2 regions of the Mangrovibacillus sp. Mu-81 genome follow, and region 1 is predicted to be linked to the other one. Evidence: a T-box and tRNA genes for the amino acid it is inferred to sense, from the RefSeq annotation. Region 1 holds a T-box; the other holds one or more tRNA genes.
What was found. The T-box of region 1 lies ahead of V6B33_RS10160 (tryptophan--tRNA ligase). A T-box ahead of a tRNA ligase gene usually reads a tRNA of that ligase, here a tRNA-Trp.
Positions count from the first base shown of each region.

Region 2: it has a tRNA-Trp gene. The T-box ahead of V6B33_RS10160 (tryptophan--tRNA ligase) is inferred to sense a tRNA for this amino acid. The anticodon was not compared.

Region 1 covers NZ_JBAJHU010000003.1:609,286-613,487, forward strand. The annotation lists gene V6B33_RS10145 (VanZ family protein) at 1-560, shown strand, start outside; gene V6B33_RS10150 (NUDIX hydrolase) at 706-1,341, shown strand; gene V6B33_RS10155 (metal-dependent hydrolase) at 1,423-2,049, shown strand; T-box leader at 2,104-2,349, shown strand; gene V6B33_RS10160 (tryptophan--tRNA ligase) at 2,397-3,398, shown strand; gene V6B33_RS10165 (zinc-dependent alcohol dehydrogenase) at 3,458-4,202, opposite strand, start outside.
Region 2 covers NZ_JBAJHU010000002.1:394,925-399,126, reverse strand. The annotation lists gene V6B33_RS05595 (helix-turn-helix domain-containing protein) at 1-861, opposite strand, end outside; tRNA gene V6B33_RS05590 (tRNA-Val) at 1,088-1,163, shown strand; tRNA gene V6B33_RS05585 (tRNA-Ser) at 1,313-1,405, shown strand; tRNA gene V6B33_RS05580 (tRNA-Tyr) at 1,422-1,502, shown strand; tRNA gene V6B33_RS05575 (tRNA-Trp) at 1,614-1,687, shown strand; tRNA gene V6B33_RS05570 (tRNA-Gly) at 1,707-1,779, shown strand; gene V6B33_RS05565 (FAD-binding oxidoreductase) at 1,956-3,323, opposite strand; gene V6B33_RS05560 (GntR family transcriptional regulator) at 3,657-4,202, shown strand, end outside.

The sequences.
Region 1 (4,202 bases):
GGAGCGCATTCGGATGGGTGATACCCATTCTTGCACTGATTACCATTACTTCTATTCTAGCCGTCTCCGTTTGGAAAAAGAAAAAGGGAAGGGGCAGGTGGATGAATCTCCTTCCCATTTTATTGCTTTCGATTTCCATTGGGGGGATCTGTTTGATCACACTCACTCCATTTATCGGAGATGGAGGAGTGAACGGCGGAATTAAAGGCAATACCAATATGGAGCCATTTTCCAATCTCAAACTCAATCTCATATACCGCAATCATTTAGAGGTTCCAATACGAAACCTATTAGCGAATATCTTCCTGTTTGTTCCTTTCGCTTTCTTTTCAAGCTGGTGGATGCGCCACCAAAGAGCGATAGTTTTGAAGGTGACCTTTCTAGGTGCACTATTTTCATTCTTTATCGAATTGACTCAATACTTCCTTCCCCTGGGAAGGTCAACGGATATTGATGATTGGCTCATGAATACATTGGGATCTCTTATCGGTGGTATTTTATTCATCATAGGAGGCTTCTTTTACAGAGTGTATAAATTAAACAGCCGAAAAAATAAATGATAGGACTAAGATGGAGTATAAACCAAAACGGGTTTATGCTCTTTTTTGAATATAAAATAGAAAATTATGTTAATATGGAAGGGAAATCAGCTAATAAGGAAAACTCTTATGCAAATAATGATAACAAGTTGAAGGAGGCGGGTTTATGAATGAAGAGAAACTATCCATTTTCGATGGAGATTATAATAGATTGGGAGAACGGACTCGTGAAGAAGTACATACAGATGGGGATTGGCACGAAACGTTTCACTGCTGGCTGGCCCATACTGATGAACGCAGCGGGGAGGAATATATTTATTTTCAACTGAGAAGTGATCGAAAGAAAGATTACCCAGGACTGTTTGATATTACAGCTGCCGGCCATATATTATCTCATGAGTTAATTGAAGACGGGGTACGGGAGATTCATGAAGAATTGGGGATGGAGATTGACTTCGGTGATCTAACTTTTGCCGGTGTCATCAAGGAAGAGTTGAATGGCACAGGGATCATGGACCGCGAGTTAGCAAATGTTTATTTTTATACAAAACCTGTGAACTTTGAAAGCTTTAGTATTCAATTGGATGAAGTATCAGGCATCTTCCGCACCACTCTTAGAAATTTTGAAAGGCTGATCTCCAAAGAACTGAAAGAAGTCCAATCAGAAGGATTTATTATCAATAAAGACTTTGAAAAGGAATACATAAACAGAAACATATCAATAAATGACTTTGTCGCTCATCCTCCATCCTATTTTCATGAGATTATCACGAAGGTAAAGATCGAGCTGCTGAAAAAATAATTCAAGTTTCCCATGTTCACTTCACCTTAAATCCTCTATTATGGGAAGTTCAGTATTTCTTGTAAGATAAGGAGGAGTGTTGTGAACGGAACAGCACATATGGCCGCAGGAGCAGCTGCGGGATTTATCACAGCCAACTCAACAGGATCAGATCTAAGCGCGACAGCCATTCTTGTCACAGCAGGCGCGATTTCCGGGTTGATGCCGGATATGGATATCGATGGTAAGCTCAGTAATAAGGTGACCTTTTCACCAAAGATGATCCGTGCGGTGGCCCAAGTAATTGGTTCTATGATGATATTATACAGTTTCTTGGAAGAGCAAGGAAGAGAACAATGGATCGGTATAGGATACGGAATCGGTATTTTAATGCTTTCCACCGTGATTACTCAGAGGAGGATGCTGACCATTACAGGAATCGGAGTGGCTGCAGCAGGCTGGCATATGGATGAAACCTGGTTATGGCTGCTTGGAATCTACATCGTAATTGCTTCGCTTGTTTCACACCGAAGTTATACCCATTCTTTGCTTGGAGTAATCTTTTTTGGGTTTATTTCGAAATACTTTGAGTCTTCACTGCAGATAGAAGGCGTATTTGAAGCATGCATGCTTGGATATGCCAGTCACCTGGTTGGGGATATGAAGTTCCTACCCTTTAACAAAAGAGGTGTAAAATTATTTCTGCCTTTTACATCAAAGGAAATTTAAAAAAGTATTGACCAAATTTTCCTCTTACTATAAAATATTGGAAAACAAGAAAATACGTATGCAATGATGAAGAAAAGTAAACTGTTGAAAACTCTTCAGAGAGCTGATGGGCGGTGAGAATCAGCGTGGCAGGACAGTCGAATGGGCTTCTGAGCACCCAGACCGAAAGTGAAAGTAGGTCGTGGCGGAAAGTCTCACCGTTACAAGGGACAATGTATCTAGGTACGATCCTATGTACATGTAAGTGCGTTTACGGCTGTGAACGAATGAAGGTGGCACCACGGGTTTCCCGTCCTTTTTAGGATGGGGAGCCCTTTTTTGCGTTAAAAGAAATGGAGGAATGAGGGATGAAAAAGCAAGTGCTGACCGGGATCAAACCTACAGGAAGGGTGCATTTGGGAAATTACATCGGTGCAATAAAACCAGCACTCGAATTTGCACAAAACGAAGAATATATGCCTGCTTATTTCGTAGCGGATTATCATGGACTCACAAAAATACATGACAAAGAGGAAATGAATCTGCTCAGCCGCGGAATTGCTGCTACATGGCTAGCTTTAGGGCTTAATCCTGAGAAAGCGATATTTTACAGGCAATCAGATGTCCCGGATATTTTTGAATTAAGCTGGATATTAGCCTGTTTTTCTCCTAAGGGATTGATGAACCGGGCACATGCATATAAATCCATTGTCGAGGAAAATATCGAGATTGGAAGAGAGGCTGATACAGGAGTGAATATGGGGTTGTTTACGTATCCGATCTTGATGGCTGCGGATATCCTGCTCTTCCAAACTGAAATTGTTCCTGTGGGCAGGGATCAAATTCAGCATGTTGAAATCGCAAGGGACATCGTTGAAAGCTTTAATCATACCTACGGTGACACATTCACACTTCCTCAGTATGTCATTGAAAAAGAAACCGCTGTGCTCCCGGGATTGGATGGACGCAAGATGAGTAAAAGCTATAACAATACCATCCCATTATTCGAGGAACCGAAAAAGCTGCAAAAACTCATAAATAAGATCAAGACAGATTCCAGCCCGCCTGGAGCGCCGAAGGATCCGGATGCATCTGTAATATACTCGTTATATAAAGAATTTGCGACAGACATACAAACCTCAGAAATGAGAAATCGCTTCCTGTCGGGAATTTCATGGGGAGAAGCCAAGAAAGAGCTTTTTGATGTTATGAATGTGTATTTGGAGGAGCCGCGTGACAGATACAATGAGTTGATGGCATCTCCTGAAAAGCTTAATGAAGTTTTACTGCAGGGTGCAGAAAAAGCAAGAAAGAAAACCCGTCCACTTTTGCAAGAGGTGAAAAGGAAAATCGGAATCCTTCATTCTTGAAGAAGAATATAAAAAAGCTGCCATCCCAAGTGATATGGCAGCTTTTCTAATCAAAATTATTATGGTTTTAAAATCACTTTAATATTGCCGTCCGCTTTCTCATCAAAAATATCATAACCCTTTGCCGCCTCTTCAAGTGGTAAACGATGAGTGATGATATCGGTAGGGTCAAATTCGTTGTTTTCTATCATATCATACAATTTAGGCATAAGATGTATGACAGGAGCCTGCCCCATTTTGATGGAGACATTTCTGCTGAAGAAGTCGCCTAAGGGAAAACGGTTTGCCTCCGTCCCATAAACACCTGTCAATTGCACTGTACCGAATTTTCTGACAGCTTGTGAGGCGGTTTTAATTGGACTGATGGTTCCGAATTGATTATCGAAATCTGATCCTAATGTCTCTTCGGGAGGGACGGTACCATCCATTCCTACACAGTCAATGACCACATCAGCGCCTCCTTTAGTAAATTCGTGAAGGACAGATCCGATGTCAGGGGTTTCTTTGAAATTGTATATTTCAGCACTGTTTGTGCGTTTAGCATGATCCAGGCGGTGCTCAACCTGATCAACAGCAATGACTCGATCGGCGCCTTTTAATTTGGCAAACTTTTGAGCCATCAGTCCTATCGGGCCGCTCCCAAGAACAATGACAGTATCCCCTTCTTTTACCCCGCTGTTTTCAACGCTCCAATAAGCTGTAGGTATGACATCCGAAAGGAAGAGGACACTTTCGTCATCGAGGTTACTGGTCTCGGGTACTTTAAATGATGTAAAGTCAGCATAAGGCACTCGAAGATATTCT
Region 2 (4,202 bases), on a different contig from region 1:
CATCTTTTTTTCGATAAAATCTACATATTTCTTGTCTTGCAGGAGTTCAAACATATGAAAAGCACGTTTGAAGAATGGAAGGGCTTCTTCATAATTATGAAGGAGCTCATAGTTATAGCCGATTTGATAGTTCGATTCTCCAAGACCCCACAGCAGTTCTTCTTCAATGCACCAATTGATGGCTTTATGGCAATAAGCGATAGACTCCTCATATTTGCCTTGGCGTGTTAGTACTCTGGATATATTATAAAATAACCTGGTTTTGATAGATTTATCATGTAGTTGCTCAGCCGTTTTCAAGGCAGTCTCAACCAGGTTGTAATGATGGAGGGCTTCAGGGTGCCGATTTAATGAAAAAAGAATAGCACCTTTACTAGAAAGGATTTGCATCTCTCTTTCTGTCATCGCCTTTTTCTGATTGGCAGTCAGGTAATAAGCTTCATCTAAAAGTGAAAATGCATCGTCTTCATTATTTAATACTTCAAAAGCATATATTCCTTTATGCCAATAAAGAAGTTGCAGATGCTGTATGTCTTTATAGAAGAGAGGATTCTTTTCCTCGGCTTTCACCAGTTCTATTATTTCTTCGTATCTGCGGTTGATTCTGTGAAATTTTAACTGTTTTTCCACTTCCATAATATAATCAAGTCGAGGTGTGGTGCCTATTTCAAAGAAGTAGTTTACATCAACACCAAGCTTGACGGAGATTTGGTACAATGCCATGGCACTTGGATAAATATCCCCTTTTTCAATCCTGCTGATCAACGCCTGTGTACAAACTCCCTCGGCCAGTTCACCTTGCGTGAGCCCCACAACCTTCCTCAACTCTCTTATCTTTTTTCCAATTGCAGAATAATCCATATTCCCGCCCCCCTTTTCAAACATCCATATTTAACAAGTTTAACAGAAATAATCGATTTAAGTTGTGTATGACAGGGGATAGAGACAGTGTGCATGAGAAATTAGGGAAGAGGGGTATCCATTACTATGATTGAAGAATTTGTGAATTGAAGTTGACTTTTTTGAAAGGAATTGATAGATTAATATAGGTCTTGTCTAACGGATGATATTCTATCATTCTTTATTGGGAGGATTAGCTCAGCTGGGAGAGCATCTGCCTTACAAGCAGAGGGTCGGCGGTTCGATCCCGTCATCCTCCACCATGGATTTCTTACGAAGCGACAGCGCAGTAAAAATATCCTTCCTTAACCTTGCGAAGCGACAGCGGAGCATCACTAAGCAAAAGTTTAGCTAGCCTTAGAATAGGTAATTAAAAATTCGGGTGCTCAACTTTACCAGCAGCCAATCAAACGGAGGAATACCCAAGTCCGGCTGAAGTGATCGGTCTTGAAAACCGACAGGGGTGTTAAAGCCCGCGGGGGTTCGAATCCCTCTTCCTCCGCCATATTTCATTCTCTCGTGGAGGGGTAGCGAAGTGGCTAAACGCGGCGGACTGTAAATCCGCTCCTTCGGGTTCGGCAGTTCGAATCTGCCCCCCTCCATTTAGCTTGTTTCACGGAGCGCAAGCGGAGTGAAAATAAGCTTCCTTAACCTTTGGCAGCGAAAGCGGAGCAATACGCTCAAAGCGAAGAGTATTTATTAATCTATTTTATAGGGGCATAGTTTAACGGTAGAACGAAGGTCTCCAAAACCTTTGGTGTGGGTTCGATTCCTACTGCCCCTGCCAAAATTGCTTCAACTACGGTCCGGGTATAGTTTAATGGTAAAACTCAGCCTTCCAAGCTGATGTCGTGGGTTTGATTCCCATCACTCGATCCAATAATGATTAAAGGGTCCATTCTAGTAGTTCCTCACCTTTTTTGGAGGAAGTAGAAGAATGGACCTTTTTAGTTTATTTAGGGACAGTGGGTCAGGTCCTGTGTCCTGGGACGGAGGGACAGGTCCACTGTCCCATTTAAATCCATATCCCTGAATTCTTTCATCCTATCCCACTCTCAATCACAAAAAATTTTCCCCGGATTCAACAACCCATCCGGATCCAGAAGCTCTTTAAACGACTTCATCACCTCTACCGCTTCACCATGCTCCAACCTCTGATACTTCATCTTCCCAAGACCGACGCCATGCTCTCCGGTACAGGTTCCACCAGCTTCAATTGCCTTTAGGATGAGCTGTTCATTGATCGTCTCCGATGTCAATTTCTCTTCAGGGATGTTTGGGTCATATACGATGATGGTATGGAAGTTGCCGTCTCCAACATGGCCGAAGACACTTCCAGGCAGCCCGCTTGCTTCAATCTTTGCGCGGGCAAAGTCAACCATGTCGGCAAGCTTTGACAGGGGGACGCATACATCGGATCCCATTACTTCCTTTCCTTTCAGGTGACGGAAGGCGTATGCAAGTTCGTGCCTTGCTTTCCATATCTCGGCACGATCGATGGATCCGCTTGCCCGCTCCCAGTTCCTGCAGCCCATATCCTGCATCAGTTCCTCGACAAATGCGGCATCTTCTTCAGCGGAAGTCCGTGTGCCTGAGAATTCAAAGAATAACGAATGCTGTTCCGGGAAGTGGTAGTCCCCATAAGCATTGACCTGCTTGATGCTGGGGGCATCAACGAGTTCCATCCGAACCACTGGGATGCCGCTCGTGAGCACGGCTTGTGCTGCGGCGGCACACTGTTTTGGTGTATCGAACGTACAGCGTGCCGCAATCGTGTGTTCCGGGATGCCATGAAGTTTCAAGGTAATTTCGGTGATGATGCCTAACGTTCCTTCCGAACCGGTGAACAGGCCGTTTAGATGATATCCGCTGGATGATTTTTTTGCGGTGCTGCCGGTTTTGATGATCCTGCCGTCCGCCAGCACGACTTCAAGGTTCAGTACCTGATCGCGCATGGACCCGTAGCGAACGGCGGTCGTTCCGCTGGCATTTGTCGCAGTCATGCCGCCAATCGTGGCGTCAGCTCCTGGATCGATGGGGAAATAGAGTCCCTGCCGGTTGATTTCCCGGTTCAACTCAAGGCGTGTGATACCGGGCTGGACTGTAACGGATAAGTCTTCAGGGTTAAAGGAGATGATCTGTTTCATCCGGTCAAAATTCATGGAAATGCCCCTTGAAACGGGAATGGCCTGGCCGTCAAGCCCCGACCCTGCTCCATAAGGGGTGATAGGAAGCTTATTCGCCCTTGCAAAGTTCACGATGTCTTTGACCATTTGTGTCGATTCCGGGTACACCACCGTTTCCGGCTGTACGGGATCGTGAAACGATTCATCCCTGCTGTGCCGGAAAAGATCCCCTTCGCTTATACTGACGCGTTCAGCCCCTATCAAATCTTGCAGGTTCTCGATCCATTCAGTGCTCATCCAGCTACTACCTCCATTTTTAAAATATTCTAAATTTTATATTTACAAATAGATTAGCATAAATTATCATACATGTATACGGTATACCGCCTTGAATCATGAATAGAAACCCACCAAGAATATCATTTCATCCCATTGAACACGAAGAAATCTCCAATTCACAATGTACCCTTCTTATTGAATAACCGCTGCATTCAAAACACATTCTATTAAACTCCAAGAATAAACATACATAGCTTTTAGTCTTATGAACTACTGGACTTTCATTCAATTGAAAACAGAAAAAGTGGTGCCTGGCACATGTACAAAAAAGGAGGGAACAAATTGCATAGGGTGATCAAAAAAGAATCGCTGGCTGAACAGGCTTTTAACCTGATCAAGAAAGAGATCATATCAGGAAAGCTGGCACCGGCAGAGGAGCTTCCTGAAAAAAAGCTTGCGCAGGAACTCGGTATCAGCCGCACGCCTGTCCGGGAGGCGCTGAGAAGGCTTGCTGTAGAAGGGCTGGTCGTATTATCTGATCAAAAGATCGCTACTGTTGCCTCATTTACAGAAGAGGATGCGATGCATTTCATGGAAATCCGGAAACTGTTAGAAGTGTACAATCTTGAAGCAGTTTCACCTTTAAAGAATGAAGTGTTTGAGAAGATAAAAGAAAACATGGATGCTCAATTGAAAGCGATTACTGCTGGTCGCTATGAAGAATTCATCGATCTCGACCGGGAGTTCCATTTGTTACTGGCCGGTGAAAACCCCAATCCCAGGCTTAGGGCTTTAATCCAATCGGTCAATACCGGGGTGAACAGGGCGTTCCTGGTTCTGTCGAATACATTGCAAGTAAGTGCCATGGAAGCATATGGGGAGCACAAACGCATTGTG